One region of the Streptomyces sp. NPDC052687 genome, then DNA from elsewhere that is predicted to be linked to it. Evidence: riboswitches for the same ligand, from Rfam matches in the RefSeq annotation. Region 1 holds a riboswitch; the other holds the start of a gene.
The links. A riboswitch is a leader RNA that binds a small molecule or an ion and turns the genes downstream of it on or off. The one in region 1 is predicted to bind ZMP and ZTP.
Positions count from the first base shown of each region.

Region 2: another riboswitch for ZMP and ZTP. It lies ahead of AB0K92_RS18485 (bifunctional 5,10-methylenetetrahydrofolate dehydrogenase/5,10-methenyltetrahydrofolate cyclohydrolase); the one in region 1 lies ahead of AB0K92_RS01725 (glycine hydroxymethyltransferase).

Region 1 covers NZ_JBFATR010000001.1:356,067-363,503, forward strand. The annotation lists gene AB0K92_RS01710 (hypothetical protein) at 1-86, shown strand, start outside; gene AB0K92_RS01715 (glutathionylspermidine synthase family protein) at 102-1,286, shown strand; gene rocD (ornithine--oxo-acid transaminase) at 1,299-2,507, opposite strand; ZMP/ZTP riboswitch at 2,613-2,703, shown strand; gene AB0K92_RS01725 (glycine hydroxymethyltransferase) at 2,735-4,189, shown strand; gene AB0K92_RS01730 (hypothetical protein) at 4,223-4,900, opposite strand; gene AB0K92_RS01735 (hypothetical protein) at 5,280-6,152, opposite strand; gene AB0K92_RS01740 (sigma-70 family RNA polymerase sigma factor) at 6,254-6,811, opposite strand; gene trpS (tryptophan--tRNA ligase) at 6,997-7,437, shown strand, end outside.
Region 2 covers NZ_JBFATR010000020.1:103,587-111,023, reverse strand. The annotation lists gene AB0K92_RS18505 (S-(hydroxymethyl)mycothiol dehydrogenase) at 1-410, opposite strand, end outside; gene AB0K92_RS18500 (ABC transporter ATP-binding protein) at 844-2,598, shown strand; gene AB0K92_RS18495 (hypothetical protein) at 2,641-2,940, opposite strand; gene AB0K92_RS18490 (nuclear transport factor 2 family protein) at 3,112-3,477, shown strand; ZMP/ZTP riboswitch at 3,521-3,605, shown strand; gene AB0K92_RS18485 (bifunctional 5,10-methylenetetrahydrofolate dehydrogenase/5,10-methenyltetrahydrofolate cyclohydrolase) at 3,628-4,476, shown strand; gene AB0K92_RS18480 (cytochrome P450) at 4,803-6,101, shown strand; gene AB0K92_RS18475 (glycosyltransferase) at 6,278-7,437, shown strand, end outside.

The DNA of each region.
Region 1 (7,437 bases):
ACGCCGACAACGGCACCTTCAGCCGCGAGGAAGCCGTCGACCGCGGCGGCTTCGGCTGCTCCGGCTCCGGCAGCGGCGGCGGCTGAGCGCGCCCCCGCCCCATGGAACGCCGCACCACCGAGCCCCGCCCCGGCTGGCAGCAGACCGTCGAGGAACAGGGCCTGATCTACCCGCTCACCCGCCACCCCGACGGCCTGCTGCGCCCCTACTGGGACGAGAGCGCCTACTACGTCTTCTCCCTGGAGGAGATCGAGGCCCTCGAAGAGGTCGTCGAGGAACTGCACCGCATGTGCCTCGCCGCGGCCGACCACATCGTCACCGCCGACCGCTTCGCCGACCTCGGCATCACCGACCCCCGCGTGGCCGCCGCCGTCGCCGAGGCCTGGCACCGCCGCGCCGAACTCCCCTCCCTCTACGGCCGCTTCGACCTGCGCTACGACGGCCACGGCCCCGCCAAACTGCTCGAGTACAACGCCGACACCCCCACCTCCCTCGTCGAGGCCGCCTCCCCCCAGTGGTTCTGGATGGAGGAGCGCTTCCCCGGCGCCGACCAGTGGAACTCCCTCCACGAACGCCTCATCGACGCCTGGCGCCGGCAGGCCCGCCTCCTGCCGCCGGGCAGCCCCCTCTACTTCGCCCACTCCAGCGCCGACGAACTCGGCGAGGACCTGATGACGGTCGCCTACCTCAAGGAGACCGCCGACCAGGCCGGCCTCGACACCGCCTGGATCTCCATGGAGGAGATCGGCTTCGACCGCCTCTCCGGCCGCTTCGTCGACCAGCGGCTGCGCTTCATCCGCAGCTGCTTCAAGCTCTACCCCTGGGAATGGCTCACCACCGACCGCTTCGCCGGCCACGTCCTCGACACCCTCGACAACGGCGGCGGCACCGGCACCACCCTGTGGATCGAGCCCGCCTGGAAGATGCTCCTCAGCAACAAGGCACTCCTCGCCATCCTCTGGGAGCTGTACCCCGGCCACCCCAACCTCCTCCCCGCCCACCTCGACGGCCCCCGCGACCTCGCCGCCACCACCGGCTACGTCGCCAAGCCCTTGCTCGGCCGCGAAGGCGCCGGCGTCACCGTCCACCCGCCCGGCACCCCGCCCGCCGTCCGCGACGAACCCTGCTGCTACCAGCAGCTCGCCCCCCTCCCCGCCTTCGACGGCAACCACGTCGTCCTCGGCACCTGGGTCGTCGAGGGCCAGGCGGCCGGCCTCGGCATCCGCGAGTCCTCCGGCCTGATCACCGACGAGTACGCCCGCTTCCTCCCCCACGTGATCCTGTAGCGCGCCCGGACGTCAGGCGATGTCCAGCACCGCCCGCAGCTGCGCCAGCCCCCAGTCCAGGTCCTCCTTCCCGATCACCAGCGGCGGCGCGATCCGGATCGTCGCCCCATGGGTGTCCTTCACCAGCACCCGCCGGTCCATCAGCCGCTCCGACACCTCCCGCCCCGTGCCGTACCGCGGATGCACATCCACCCCCGCCCACAGCCCCCGCCCGCGCACCTGCGTCACCCGCCCGGTCCCGGCCAGTGCCGCCAGCTCCCGGTGCAGATGCTCACCCAGCTCCGCCGCCCGCGCCTGGTACTCACCCGACCGCAGCATCGCGATCACCTCCAGCGCCACCGCGCACGCCAGCGGATTCCCGCCGAACGTCGACCCGTGCTCCCCGGGCCGGAAGACCCCCAGCACCTCCGCCGACGACACCACCGCCGACACCGGCACGATCCCGCCGCCCAGCGCCTTGCCCAGCACATACGCGTCCGGCACCACCCCCTCGTGCTCACACGCGAACGTCCGCCCCGTGCGCCCCAGCCCCGACTGGATCTCGTCCGCGATCAGCAACACGTTCCGCTCCCGCGTCAGCTCCCGCACCGCCGGCAGATAACCGGCCGGCGGCACCAGCACCCCCGCCTCGCCCTGGATCGGCTCGATCAGCACCGCGACCGTGTTCTCCGTCAGCGCCTCCCGCATCGCCGTCACGTCCCCGTACGGCACGATCTGGAACCCCGGCGTGTACGGGCCGTAGTCCGCCCGCGCCTCCGGATCGGTGGAGAAGCTGACGATCGTCGTCGTCCGCCCGTGGAAGTTGCCGCCCGCGACCACGATCTTCGCCATCTCCGCGGGCACCCCCTTCACCCGGTAGCCCCACTTCCGCGCCGTCTTCACGGCCGTCTCCACCGCCTCCGCCCCCGTGTTCATCGGCAGCACCATCTCCATCCCGCACAGCTCCGCCAGCCGCGCGCAGAACGCACCGAACCGGTCGTGGTGGAACGCCCGCGACGTCAGCGTCACCCGGTCCAGCTGCGCCTTCGCCGCCTCGACCAGCCGCCGGTTGCCGTGCCCGAAGTTCAGCGCCGAATACCCGGCCAGCAGATCCAGATAGCGCCGCCCCTCCACATCCGTCATCCACGCCCCGTCCGCACTGGCGACCACCACCGGAAGCGGGTGATAGGTGTGCGCGCTGTGGGCCTCGGCGGTCGCGATCAGGTCGTCCGTGGCGGTCATGGCCCCTCCAGAAGGTGAACCGGAAGCGTGAGGACGCCCTCCTTCCTATCCTCGCTCGCATGATGGACGCGGGAACTGCGCTCTCCGGCGCGCCCGGTAGGCTGAGCCCAGGGCCGTGACTGGCGCGCTTGGGATGGGACCGACCATCGGGGAGCGGCCCGAACGGGAAACTGTGCCGTGCGCCTGGGCCGAACCGTGTACGCCGAACGCCACGTCCGGAGGTCCTGATGTCTGACGCGTCCGCTCCCCTCTCCACCGAGTCCACCGCCTTCCGAGCCGCCCTCGACGTGATCCGCGCCGTCGAGCCGCGCGTGGCCGACGCCATCGGCCAGGAGGTCGCCGACCAGCGCGAGATGCTCAAGCTGATCGCCTCCGAGAACTACGCCTCGCCGGCCACCCTGCTCGCCATGGGCAACTGGTTCAGCGACAAGTACGCCGAGGGCACCGTCGGCCGCCGCTTCTACGCCGGCTGCCGCAACGTCGACACCGTCGAGTCGCTCGCCGCCGAGCACGCCAGGGAGCTGTTCGGCGCCCGCCACGCCTACGTCCAGCCGCACTCCGGCATCGACGCCAACCTCGTCGCCTTCTGGTCCGTGCTCGCCCAGCGGGTCGAGCTGCCCGCCCTGGAGAAGGCGGGCGTCCGCCAGGTCAACGACCTGTCCGACGCTGACTGGGCCGAACTGCGCCAGGCCTTCGGCAACCAGCGCATGCTCGGCATGTCCCTGGACGCCGGCGGCCACCTCACCCACGGCTTCCGCCCGAACATCTCCGGCAAGATGTTCGACCAGCGCTCCTACGGCACCGACCCCGCCACCGGCCTCCTCGACTACGAGGCCCTGCGCGCCACCGCCCGCGAGTTCAAGCCGCTCATCATCGTCGCCGGCTACTCCGCCTACCCCCGTCTGGTCAACTTCCGCATCATGCGGGAGATCGCCGACGAGGTCGGGGCGACCCTGATGGTCGACATGGCCCACTTCGCCGGTCTCGTCGCCGGCAAGGTCCTCACCGGCGACTTCGACCCGGTGCCGCACGCCCAGATCGTCACCACCACCACCCACAAGTCGCTGCGCGGCCCGCGCGGCGGCATGGTCCTGTGCGACGACTCCCTCAAGGACCAGGTCGACCGCGGCTGCCCGATGGTCCTCGGCGGCCCGCTGCCGCACGTCATGGCCGCCAAGGCCGTCGCCTTCGCCGAGGCCCGTCAGCCCTCCTTCCGTGACTACGCCCAGCGCATCGTGGACAACTCCCGCGCCCTCGCCGAGGGCCTGATGCGGCGCGGCGCCACCCTGGTCACCGGCGGCACCGACAACCACCTGAACCTGATCGACGTCGCCTCCTCCTACGGCCTCACCGGCCGCCAGGCCGAGGCCGCGCTCCTCGAGTCCGGGATCGTCACCAACCGCAACGCCATCCCGGCCGACCCCAACGGCGCCTGGTACACCTCCGGCATCCGCATCGGCACCCCCGCCCTGACCACCCGCGGCCTGGGCACCGCCGAGATGGACGAGGTCGCCGCCCTCATCGACCGCGTCCTCACCACCACCGAGCCCGGCACCACCAAGTCCGGCGCGCCCTCCAAGGCCGCCCACGTCCTCGACCCGAAGGTCGCCGACGAGATCTCCCGCCGCGCCACCGACCTCGTGGCCGGCTTCCCGCTCTACCCGGAGATCGACCTCGGCTGACCGGGCGCGGCCGCGCACCGGCTCCCGCCGGGCTCAGCGGTCGACCAGCTCCTGTCGCGGCTCCTCACGCGGCGGTCCGGCGTCCTGCCGGGCCGCCGCGCGGCGTATCAGCAGGGAGCCGCCCGCCCCGATCGCCAGTCCGGCACCGAGCCCGGGCAGCGCCCAGGACCAGCCGCTGTCGGTGCCCGGTGACGCGGCGGCCCGGTCCGGGGAGGGCGCGGGCTCGCTCACCGGACCGGCCGCGCGGGGCTCCCCGGAGGTGTGCGACAGGGAGCGTCCCATCACTCCCAGCTCTGTCAGCAGCGCGCGCAGCGCGGCCGGCTGGTCGGCGCGGTGCCAGGAGCCGTTCTCCGAGCGGGGCAGGGTCGCCGCCGTGTGGATCCAGACCGTCTCGGAGCCGGTGTTCACGAAGACCTGGTTCATGCGCCAGGGGTCCACGTCGTGCAGCAGCCAGGTGACGTTGATCTGCCGTGCTCCGGTCAGGTCGGCCTCCGGCGGCTCGGTGCGGCTGCCCGCGCCCGGCCGGCCGAGCAGCCGGTCCAGCTCGCCGTACTTCTCGTCGGAGTAGGTCAGCCCGGCCGCCTCCGTGGTCGACGGGGCGACCACCAGCACGCTCGTCGGCCCGCCGGCCACCGCGGGCGGCGCGCTCCACACCACTCCCGCCGACGCCACTGCGGTCGCCGCTCCCAGCGCCGCCGCGGCCGACGCCATGCGGCCACGGCATCCGCCCCTCGCCCGTTCCATCCGTCCGCGCATCCGAACCCCCAGCCCGGTGATCCCCGTGCGGCCCGTCCCCGAGCCGCGTGTCACTTCTGGTACACCGCCCGGCCCGCCGGGGTTCCCACCCACAGCGCACTTTCTCGCGCCCCTTCTCGTGCCTCGTCCATGCCCGCTCGCCGTGCCTGCGTGCTGTGCACACCGCCGCGCCCGATCCCCGCGCCCGTGCCCGATCCCCGCACCGCGCCCGATCCCCGCGCCCGTGCCCGATCCCCGCACCGTGCCCGATTCCCGCGCCCGCGCCCGATCTCCGGCCGTCCCGGACCGCCGTCACCACCGTCGCCGTTGTCACCACGTCGCCGCCGTCACACCGTCACCCCCGCTGCGACCGCGCGATCCCCACCGCCCGCTTCCTCTCCGCCACGCCCTCCAGCCGGAGCGTCACCGTGCTCCGCCCGTTTCCGTGCGTCCACAGCAGCGTCGGGCCGGCCGGGCGCTGCTCGCGCGTGAAGCGGCTGCCGTCCGGGTCCACCAGCCACAGCTCCAGCAGGTGCGGCTCGGCGAACCACAGCGCGGGATCCGGCACCCCGCTCGCTCCGGCGGCGCCGGCCAGCGGTATCCACTCCGGCTGCCGCGGCACCCTCTTCACGAAACCGACGTCCAGCCGCGCCCGGTACTCGTCCAGCCGTATCGTCCGGCCGTCCTCGCGCCAGCACAGGGACACCAGATAGCGGCCCCGGGGTTCGGCGGTCACCGCGACCGCGTCCGGGGTGCCGAGCGCCGGCGGGACCAGCGGCTCGAAGCCCGCCCGCCGCGCGGCCTCGGCCAGGGACACCGGGTGGCGGCCACAGCCCGGCACCCGGGCACCGGCCGAAGGGGTCGCCGACGGGTCGTACCGCACCTCGACCCCGCCGAAGCCGAACCAGTCGGTGACCGCGGCCCGCACCGGGGGCGTGAGCGCGAGCAGTGCCAGCAGCGCGCACAGCGTCGCCGTCAGCGCACGCCGGCGCTCCCGCGCCCACCGCCGTACCACCCGCAGCCGCCCGGCGGCACCCGAGGGCTCGGGCACCGGGACCGGCACGCGGTCGGCCAGTATCTGCCCCAGCACCCGCTCGACCATCGTCTCGGCGCCGGCCGCCGCACCGGGCGGATCCAGCGACCGTCCCAGGGCTCGCAGCTCCTCGGGCAGCCCTCCGGCACCGGCCTCCCCGGCCCGTTCCCGACGCGGCCCCCGCCCTTGTTCCAGTCCCTGGCCCTGTTCCGGTCCCTGGCCCTGTTCCGGTCCCTGGCCCTGCACCTGTCCCTGGCCCTGTGCCCGGCCCTCTTCCTGCCCCTGCCCCTCGCTCGTCAACGCTCGTCACCCCCTTCCCGAGGCTGGAAATCGGGCAGCAGCCGGCCCAGTTTCCGCAGTGCCCGATTGAGCCGGGACTTCACCGTCCCCCGGGGCCAGCCCAGCGCCTGGGCGGTCTCCGGCTCGTCCATCTCCAGCAGATACCGGTACGTGACGACCAGGCGGTGCTCCTCGCTCAGCTTGTCCAGGGCGGTCAGCAGGGCCGTGCGGCGCTCGCTCTCCAGCGTCGCCACCGCCGGGTCCGCCGATTCCGGTATCAGCGGCTCCGCCTCCGCGTAGGCCGCCTCCCGGCCGGCGAGCGTGCGCTGGCGCGCCGCCGTACGCACTGTGTTCCTCGTCTCATTGGCGACGATCGACAGCAGCCACGGCTTGAACGCCGAGCCCTCCTTGAAGCGGCCCAGCGCGCAGTACGCCTTCACGAAGGCCTGCTGCACCACGTCCTCCGCGTCCGCACCCGCCCCCAGCGCGGCGGCCGCCCGCAGCGCGATGCCCGTGTGGGCCCGCACCAGCTCCGCGTACGCCTCCGGCTCCCCGGCGCGTACGCGTGCGATCACCGCGGCCTCATCGACGATGCGGCCCCCCTCCCGCGTCCTCACATCCTTGTTACACCGCGGGAGGCGGATCGGTTCCCACCTGTTTCCGACCAGTTCCGGAGCGGCGCCCGCGCTCTGCGAGAATGGTGTGCATGGCCTCTGATCGCCCACCCGTCGCCCACAACCCTCAGGGGAATGGCTTCGCCATGCAGCGTCGCCCGCGCGTGCTCTCCGGAATCCAGCCCACCGCAGGCTCGTTCCACCTCGGCAACTACCTCGGCGCCGTCCGTCAGTGGGTGGCCCTGCAGGAGTCCCACGACGCCTTCTACATGGTCGTCGACCTGCACGCGATCACGGTCCCGCAGGACCCGGAGGAACTGCGCGCCAACACCCGGCTCGCCGCCGCCCAGCTGCTCGCGGCGGGGCTCGACCCGGACCGCTGCACCCTGTTCGTCCAGAGCCACGTCCCCGAGCACGCGCAGCTCAGCTGGGTCATGAACTGCCTCACCGGCTTCGGCGAGGCCTCCCGCATGACCCAGTTCAAGGACAAGTCCGCCAAGCAGGGCGCCGAGCGGGCCTCCGTCGGCCTGTTCACGTACCCGATCCTCCAGGTCGCGGACATCCTCCTCTACCAGGCGCACGAGGTG
Region 2 (7,437 bases), on a different contig from region 1:
TCGGCGAACGCGCCGATGCCGAGGGCCGGGGAGAGCTCCTGTCCGGTGGCGGCGAGGGTCATCCGCTGTGCGGCGTTGTGGGTGTCGAAGCAGTACCAGGGGCGTCCGCGCAGACAGGCCCGGCACCGGCCGCACACGGCTCGCCAGTTGAGGATCACGAAGTCGCCGGGCGCCACCTCGGTGACCCCGTCGCCGACCGCCTCCACCACCCCGGCGGCCTCGTGGCCGAGCAGGAAGGGGAACTCGTCGGTGATGCCGCCCTGCTTGTAGTGCAGGTCGGTGTGGCAGACCCCGCAGGCCTGGACCCGCACCACGGCCTCCCCCGGCCCCGGGTCGGGTACGACGATGGTCTCCACCCGCACCGGCTCGTCCTTGCCCGGTGCGATCACGCCGCGCACTTCCTGCGCCATGCTGTTGCTTCCTTCCGTCCACGGGTGTCCGTCCCGCTTGCGACCCTACGGCCGATTGATCGCCAAGGGTGTGACCGACGAGCGCGCGGGGCACTTTCCGGCCACGTCCCGCCGGCCGCCGGGCCGTGGGGTCGGCCCTTCCCGGCGGGCCGCCCGGCACTCCGCCCGTCGGGCCGCCCGGCACTCCGCCCGTCGGTCCGCGCGCCGGGCCCTGGCGGGCCGCACGTCCGCCCGGCGCCGAGCGCGCACGGCCTGTGCGCGGCCGGCACACGGCCTGCGCACGGCCCGGCACACGGGACGGCTCCGGTGCCCACGCCTGCGGGGACCGCTCCGCGGGTGCCTCGCGGTCCGGCACGAAAACGGGGGCCGGGCGCGCGTCGGCCGTCGTAGCCTGACCTCGGTCCGCCACTGGCCGCGACGGCGAAGGAGAACCGTGACCCGCACCGAGACCCCCACCGGACCGCCCCCGTGGCGGCTGCTTCTCGGCTATGTCCGACCGCACCGATGGGCCCTGCTGGCGGGTGCGGTGCTCTCCCTGGTCACCGGGGCGACCGGCCTGCTGCTGCCGCTGGTGGCGCGGGAGTTGATCGACGACCTGGCCCATGACCGGTCGATCGCGGGCGCGTTGCTGCTCATGTCGCTGCTCGTCGTCGCCAACGCGGCGGTGGGCGCGCTCGGTTCGTACGTGCTGCGGCGCACCGCGGAGTCGGTGGTGCTCGGCGCCCGGCGCGCCCTGTCGTCGTATCTCCTGCGGCTGCGGATCGCCGCCGTGGACCGCAGCGAGCCGGGTGATCTGATGGCCCGGATCACCTCCGACACCACCCTGCTGCGCGAGGTCACCACCGACTCGCTGGTCGGGCTCGGCACCGGCGGGCTCACGCTGGTGGCGACCGTGGTGATGATGGGGCTGGTCGACCCGGTGCTGCTCGGGGTCACCCTGGCCGTGGTGTTCGCGACGGGCACGATCCTCGGCGTGATCGTGCCGCGCATCAACCGGGCGAGCCGCCAGGCGCAGGACGCGGTGGGCGTGATGGGGGCCTCGCTGGAGCGGGTGCTGGGCGCGCTGCGCACGGTGAAGGCGTCCGGCGCGGAGCACCGCGAGGAGGAGACGCTGCACGCGGCCGCGGAGGAGTCGTGGCGGCAGAGCGTGCGCGCCGCGAAGTGGACGGCCGCCGCGGGCAACACCGCCGGGCTGTCGATGCAGATCGCCTTCATCACTGTGCTGGCGGTGGGCGGGGCGCGGGTGGCGACCGGCTCCATCGACATCGGCACCCTGGTGGCGTTCCTGCTGTACGTCTTCTATCTGATGTCGCCGATCCAGCAGGTCGTCGGCGCGATCACCCAGTACCAGACCGGTGCCGCGGCCCTCACCCGCATCCAGGAGGCGCTGCGGCTGCCCGCGGAGCCGCAGGTGCCGGCGGTGCCGCTGCCGGACGCCGACGCCGAGCCGGCCTCGCTCGCCTTCACCGACGTCCGCTTCCGCTACGCGGAGGATCTGCCGTACGTCCACCACGGGGTGACGTTCTCGGTGCCGCCGCGCGGTATGACGGCGTTCGTCGGCCCGTCCGGGGCGGGCAAGACCACCGTGTTCTCGCTGATCGAGCGGTTCTACGACCCGGAGGAGGGCGTGATCACGCTCGACGGCCGGAACCTCGCGGACTGGGAGCTGTCCCGGCTGCGGTCGGCGATCGGCTACGTCGAGCAGGACGCCCCGGTGCTGTCAGGCTCGCTGCGGGACAACGTGCTGCTGGGCAATCCGGGGGCGGACGAGGACACGCTCACCCGAGTGCTGAAGACGACCCGGCTCGACGGGCTGGTCGCCCGGCTGCCGGACGGTCTGGAGACCCTGGTCGGGCACCGCGGCACCAAGCTGTCCGGCGGGGAGCGGCAGCGGGTGGCGATCGCCCGCGCGCTGCTGCGGCGGCCCCGGCTGCTGTTGCTGGACGAGGCGACGTCGCAGCTGGACGCGGTGAACGAGGCGGCGCTGCGGGACACGGTCGCCGATGTGGCCCGGACGACGACGGTCCTGGTGGTCGCGCACCGGCTGTCGACGGTGACGATGGCCGACCGGATCGTGGTGATGGACGCGGGCCGGGTCCGCGCGGTGGGCACCCACCGTGAACTCGTGGCCGCCGATCCGCTGTACGCGGAGCTGGCGGCCACGCAGTTCCTCGCCTCGACGGACTGAGGGTGCCCCGGCCGGGGCGGCGGCGCCCCGGCGTCCGGCCGGCTACCGGAGGGCGGGCACCAGCCCGAGCACGGGCGCGACCGGGGCGACGAGCTGATTCAGCTCGTTCAGCCGGTTGATCTGGTGGACGTTGCTGGGCTGCCGCAGCTGGGCGGAGGGCCGGGGCAAGGCGTCCTTGTGCTCGGCGGGCAGGTCGCCGACGGCGAGCGAGTCGAGGGCGCCGATCGGGTTGAGCTTGCCGGAGCCGGCGCCCGCGTCGGCCGCGTTCGCCAGGGGTGCGGCCAGACCCGTGATCCCGGCAGCGAGGGCAACGGCGGCGGCGATACGACGGGTTGAGATCAGCCTGGAGCAACGCGGGCCGCCCGCGCGCGGACACGGCCACCCGGCCGGGCTCACCCGTCAGGCGGCGTATCCGCTGCGCTTGCCGGGGCCGGGGAGGCGGAGGAGCCTCGTAGGTAAGGCCCTTCGCGGCCCGCCGCCAGACCGGGCCGCCCCCTTTTCGAGGAGGTCACGATGGGCACCGCGGCCACCCCCGGCTTCGACACCGAGACACTGCGCCGGGGCATCGAGGGACACAACTCGGCGACGCTGATGTCGCTGTACGCGGACGACGCGCAACTGCGGGTCGTCGACCGCAACACCCAGCCGAGCCATCCGCGCGTGCTGCGCGGCCGGGACGAGATCGGCGAGCTGCTCGACGACGTCTACGGCCGGGACATGTCGCACAAGCTGGAGGACTGTGTCGTCCAGGGTGACCGCGCGGCCTTCAGCGAGTCCTGTGAGTACCCCGACGGGGTCCGTGTGCTCGCCGAGTCGATGGTCACCCTGCGCGACGGCAAGATCGTCGACCAGACCATGATCCAGGCCTGGGACGAGTAGCACCGGGCCGGGCACCGCGCCGCACACGGCCTCGGTTACGCTGGTCCGGGGCCGTGACTGGCGCTGAGGTGGAGTACCACCGGGGAGCGGTCCACGTGGAGTCGATGCCGCGCGCCTGGGCGATCCGGTCGATCGACCCAGGAGTGGATCATGTCCCAGGCCCGGCTCATGGACGGCACCGCGCTCGCCCGGCGCATCGTCGAGGAGACCGCGAAGCGCGCGGCCGGCCTCACCGGCCGCACCGGCACGGCACCCTGCCTCGCGACGGTGCTGGTGGGCGAGGACCCGGCGTCCGTGACGTACGTGAAGATGAAGCAGAACCGCTGCCGGAAGGCCGGCATCGCCTCCCGGCACGTCGCCCTGCCCGCCACCACGACCACCGGGGAGCTGGTGGGCACGCTGCGCGAGCTGTCCGCCGACCCCGGCGTACACGGCATCCTGCTGCAGCACCCGGTGGGCGACCACATCGACGAGCGGGCCGCGTTCGAGGCGATCGCGCCCGAGAAGGACGTCGACGGCGTCACCTTCGCCTCCTTCGCCACGATGAGCTTCGGCCTGCCGGGCTTCGTCTCGTGCACGCCCGGCGGCATCATGCGGCTGCTGGACGAGTACGGCGTCGACCCGGCCGGGAAGCGGGCCGTGGTGGTGGGCCGCAGCGCGATCCTCGGCAAGCCGGCCGGGATGCTGCTGCTCGCCCGGGACGCGACCGTCACCTACTGCCACTCCCGCACCGCGGATCTGTCGGCCGCGGTGCGGGAGGCGGACATCGTGGTCGCCGCGGTCGGCCGGCCCCGGCTGATCCGCGGCCAGGACGTCAAGCCGGGCGCGGTGGTGATCGACGCCGGCTACAACCCGGGCAACGTGGGCGACGTCGACTTCGACTCGGCCGTCGAGCGCGCCTCGCTGATCACTCCCGTGCCGGGCGGGGTCGGCCCGATGACCATCGCCACGCTGCTTCAGCAGACGGTGGACGCGGCGGAGCGTCAGCTCGGGCTGTGACGGGCGGGAGGCCGGCGCCCGCCCGCGGCGCGCCGGCCTCCCGGTGACCGTGCGGCGCGCGCCGGCTTCCCCGTGACCGCTTGGCGTGCGGCGGCTTCCCCCGTGAGCGTTTGGCGTGCGCCGGCCTCCCGCGGGGAGCGTGTGACGTGCGTCGGCCTCCCGTCAGCGCTTGGCGTGCGTCGGCCTCCCGTCAGGCTTGGCGTGCGTCGGCCTCCCGTGGTGACCGTGCGACGTGCGCCGGCCCCCGTGTGGCGCGGCTCCCGGTGATCGAGTGATGCCGCGCACACACGGACGGTGTCCGCGTGAACGCGTGTTAGCGTCCGGCCGTGACTCTCTCGGCACCGGAAACGATCAGCCCCGACGGGGCCTCCCACCAGGCCCTCGACCTGCTCGATCTCTTCGGCGACGGCTTCGTCCGCGACCCGTATCCCTGGCTGGACACGCTGCGCGCCGAGGCCCCGGTGCACCACGACCCGCGGACCGGGCTGTGGCTGGTCAGCCGCCACGAGGACATCCGTCGGGTGCTGCTCGACCCGGACCTCTTCCACCCGGACAACGCCCAGCACGCCGTCACGCCGCTGCCGGTAGGGGTGCTGCGGGTGCTGGCCCGGGCCGGGTTCAACCTGCCGCCGGCGCTGGCCAACAACGGCACCGCGAGCCACCCCGGACTGCGCCGGGTCGTCACCCGGTTCTTCGACGCCCGGCGCGTCGCCGCCGCCGTACCGATGATCGAGCGGATCGCCGACGAGCTGCTCGCGGCGGCCGGGGAGCGGTTCGACGCCTCGGGTGAGGTCGACCTGTTCACGTCGTTCGCGCAGGTACTGCCGTGCCGGGTGCTGATGGAGCTGCTCGGCATCGACGGTGTCTCCCCCGCCACGCTGATCCGCTGGAGCGACGCCTCGCTGGAGCTGTTCTGGGGCCGGCCGACGGCCGAGCGGCAGCTCGAACTGGCGCCGCTGGTCGCCGAGTTCCACCAGTGGCTGACCCGGACCGTGCGGGCCGGCGCCGCCCAGCCCGGTTCGTTCGTCGCGGCGCTGGCCGACCACCGGTTGCCCGGCGGCGAGCCGCTGGACGTGCGGACCGCGGTCGGCGCGTGCTTCTTCGTGTTCGTCGCCGGGCAGTCCACCACCGGCCAGCTCATCGCCACGGTGCTGCGCCGGGCCCTCGCCGAGGACGGGCTGTGGTCCCGCGTCGCCGACGAGCCGGGCCTGGCCGAGGGCTGGGTCGAGGAGGTGCTGCGCCGCGAGCCGCCGGTGACGACGTGGCGCCGGGTCGCCGCGCGCCCGGCCGAGCTGGGTGGGGTGGAGCTGCCCGAGGGCGCCCAGCTGCTGCTGATGCTGATGGGCAGCGGCTCGGACCCGGAGGTCTTCTCCGCGCCCGAGCGGATGTGCCCGCAGCGGGCGAACGTCCGCCGCCACCTGGCCTTCGGTGTGGGCCGGCACCTGTGCCCGGGCGCGACCCTCGCGCGGACGGAGGCGGCGGTGGCGCTGCGTCAGGCGGCGCGCCGTCTGCCGCGGGTGCGGCCGGCGGCGGCCGAGGACGTTCCGATGCTCGGTCTGCTGTCGTTCCGGGCGCCCTTGCGGGTCGCGGTGGAGCGGCCGGGGCATCCGGACGCGGAGGCGTAGAGGGCTCAGGCGTAGGGGGCTCAGGAGACGTAGGGGCGGACTGCCTCCGGGTGGTGGGGAGCCATGGTCGCGGCCATCCTCCCTCGGCGGTCCACCCGCCGGGGCGAAGGAGACGGCGGATTCGCCCAAGGCGCGGCCGTAGCGGCGGCATACTGGCCGATGTGCGAGTGGCGATCATGACGGCGGGCTCGCGGGGTGACGTGGCCCCGTACACCGGGCTCGGGCAGGCGCTGGTGCGGGCGGGGCACGAGGTGACGCTGGTGACCCACGGGTGTTTCGAGCCGCTGGTGGCGGGCTCGGGAGTGGGCTTCCACGCGCTGCCGGTGGATCCGCGGGCCGAGCTGGAGACCTCGCGGGGTCGGGGGCTGCATGACGCCAGCGCGGTGGGCAAGCTGGTGCGGATGGTGGGGATGGCGCGGTCCCTGATCGGGCGGATGACCGATGACCTGCTCGCGGCGGCGCGCGCCAGTGAGGTGCTGCTGCTGTCGAGTTCGCTGGGGCCGCTCGGGCACACCATCGCGGAAGGGCTGCGGCTGCCGAGCATGGGGCTGTATCTCCAACCGCTCGCCGCCACCAGGGAGTTCGCGCCCGCGGTGCTCTCCGGCGGCTCCTGGGGTGCCGTCGGCAACCGGCTCGGCGGGCTGGGGGTGGGGCTGGCCGTGGAGCGGGTGTTCTCGGCGGCCGTTCCGGCGGTACGGGACCGTCTGGGGCTGCCGCCACGGACGCCGGGCGCGGCGTGGCGGGCCCGGGAGCGGGGGAACTGGCCGGTGCTGCACGGTTTCAGCCCGCTCGTCGTGCCCCGGCCGCGCGACTGGCGCGCCGGGCTCGGCGTGGCCGGGTACTGGTGGCCGTACGACCGTGACCCCCGGCTGCCGGCCGGGCTGGCGGACTTCCTCGACGCGGGTCCGCCGCCGGTCTTCGTCGGCCTGGGCAGCGCGACGGTGCCGGATCCCGGGCGGTTGAGCGGGGAGATCGTGCGGGCGCTGCGCGCCGCCGGGCTGCGCGGGGTGTTCCAGCGGGGGTGGGGCGGGCTGGCGGCGGACGGCGACGACATGCTGACCGTCGGGGAGGTGCCGCACTCCGTGCTGTTCCCGAGGATGGCCGCGGTGGTGCACCACGCGGGCGCGGGCACCACGGCGGCGGGGGTGCGCGCCGGGGTGCCCGCCGTTCCCGTGCCGGTGCAGTTCGACGCCGGGTTCTGGGCGTCCCGCCTGGTCGCCCTCGGGGTGGCGCCCCGCGCGGTCCCCCTGCGCCGGCTGACCGCCGCCGTCCTGACCCCGGCCCTCGTCCGCGCCACCCGCGACCGCGGCATGCGGGAACGGGCCCGGACGCTGGC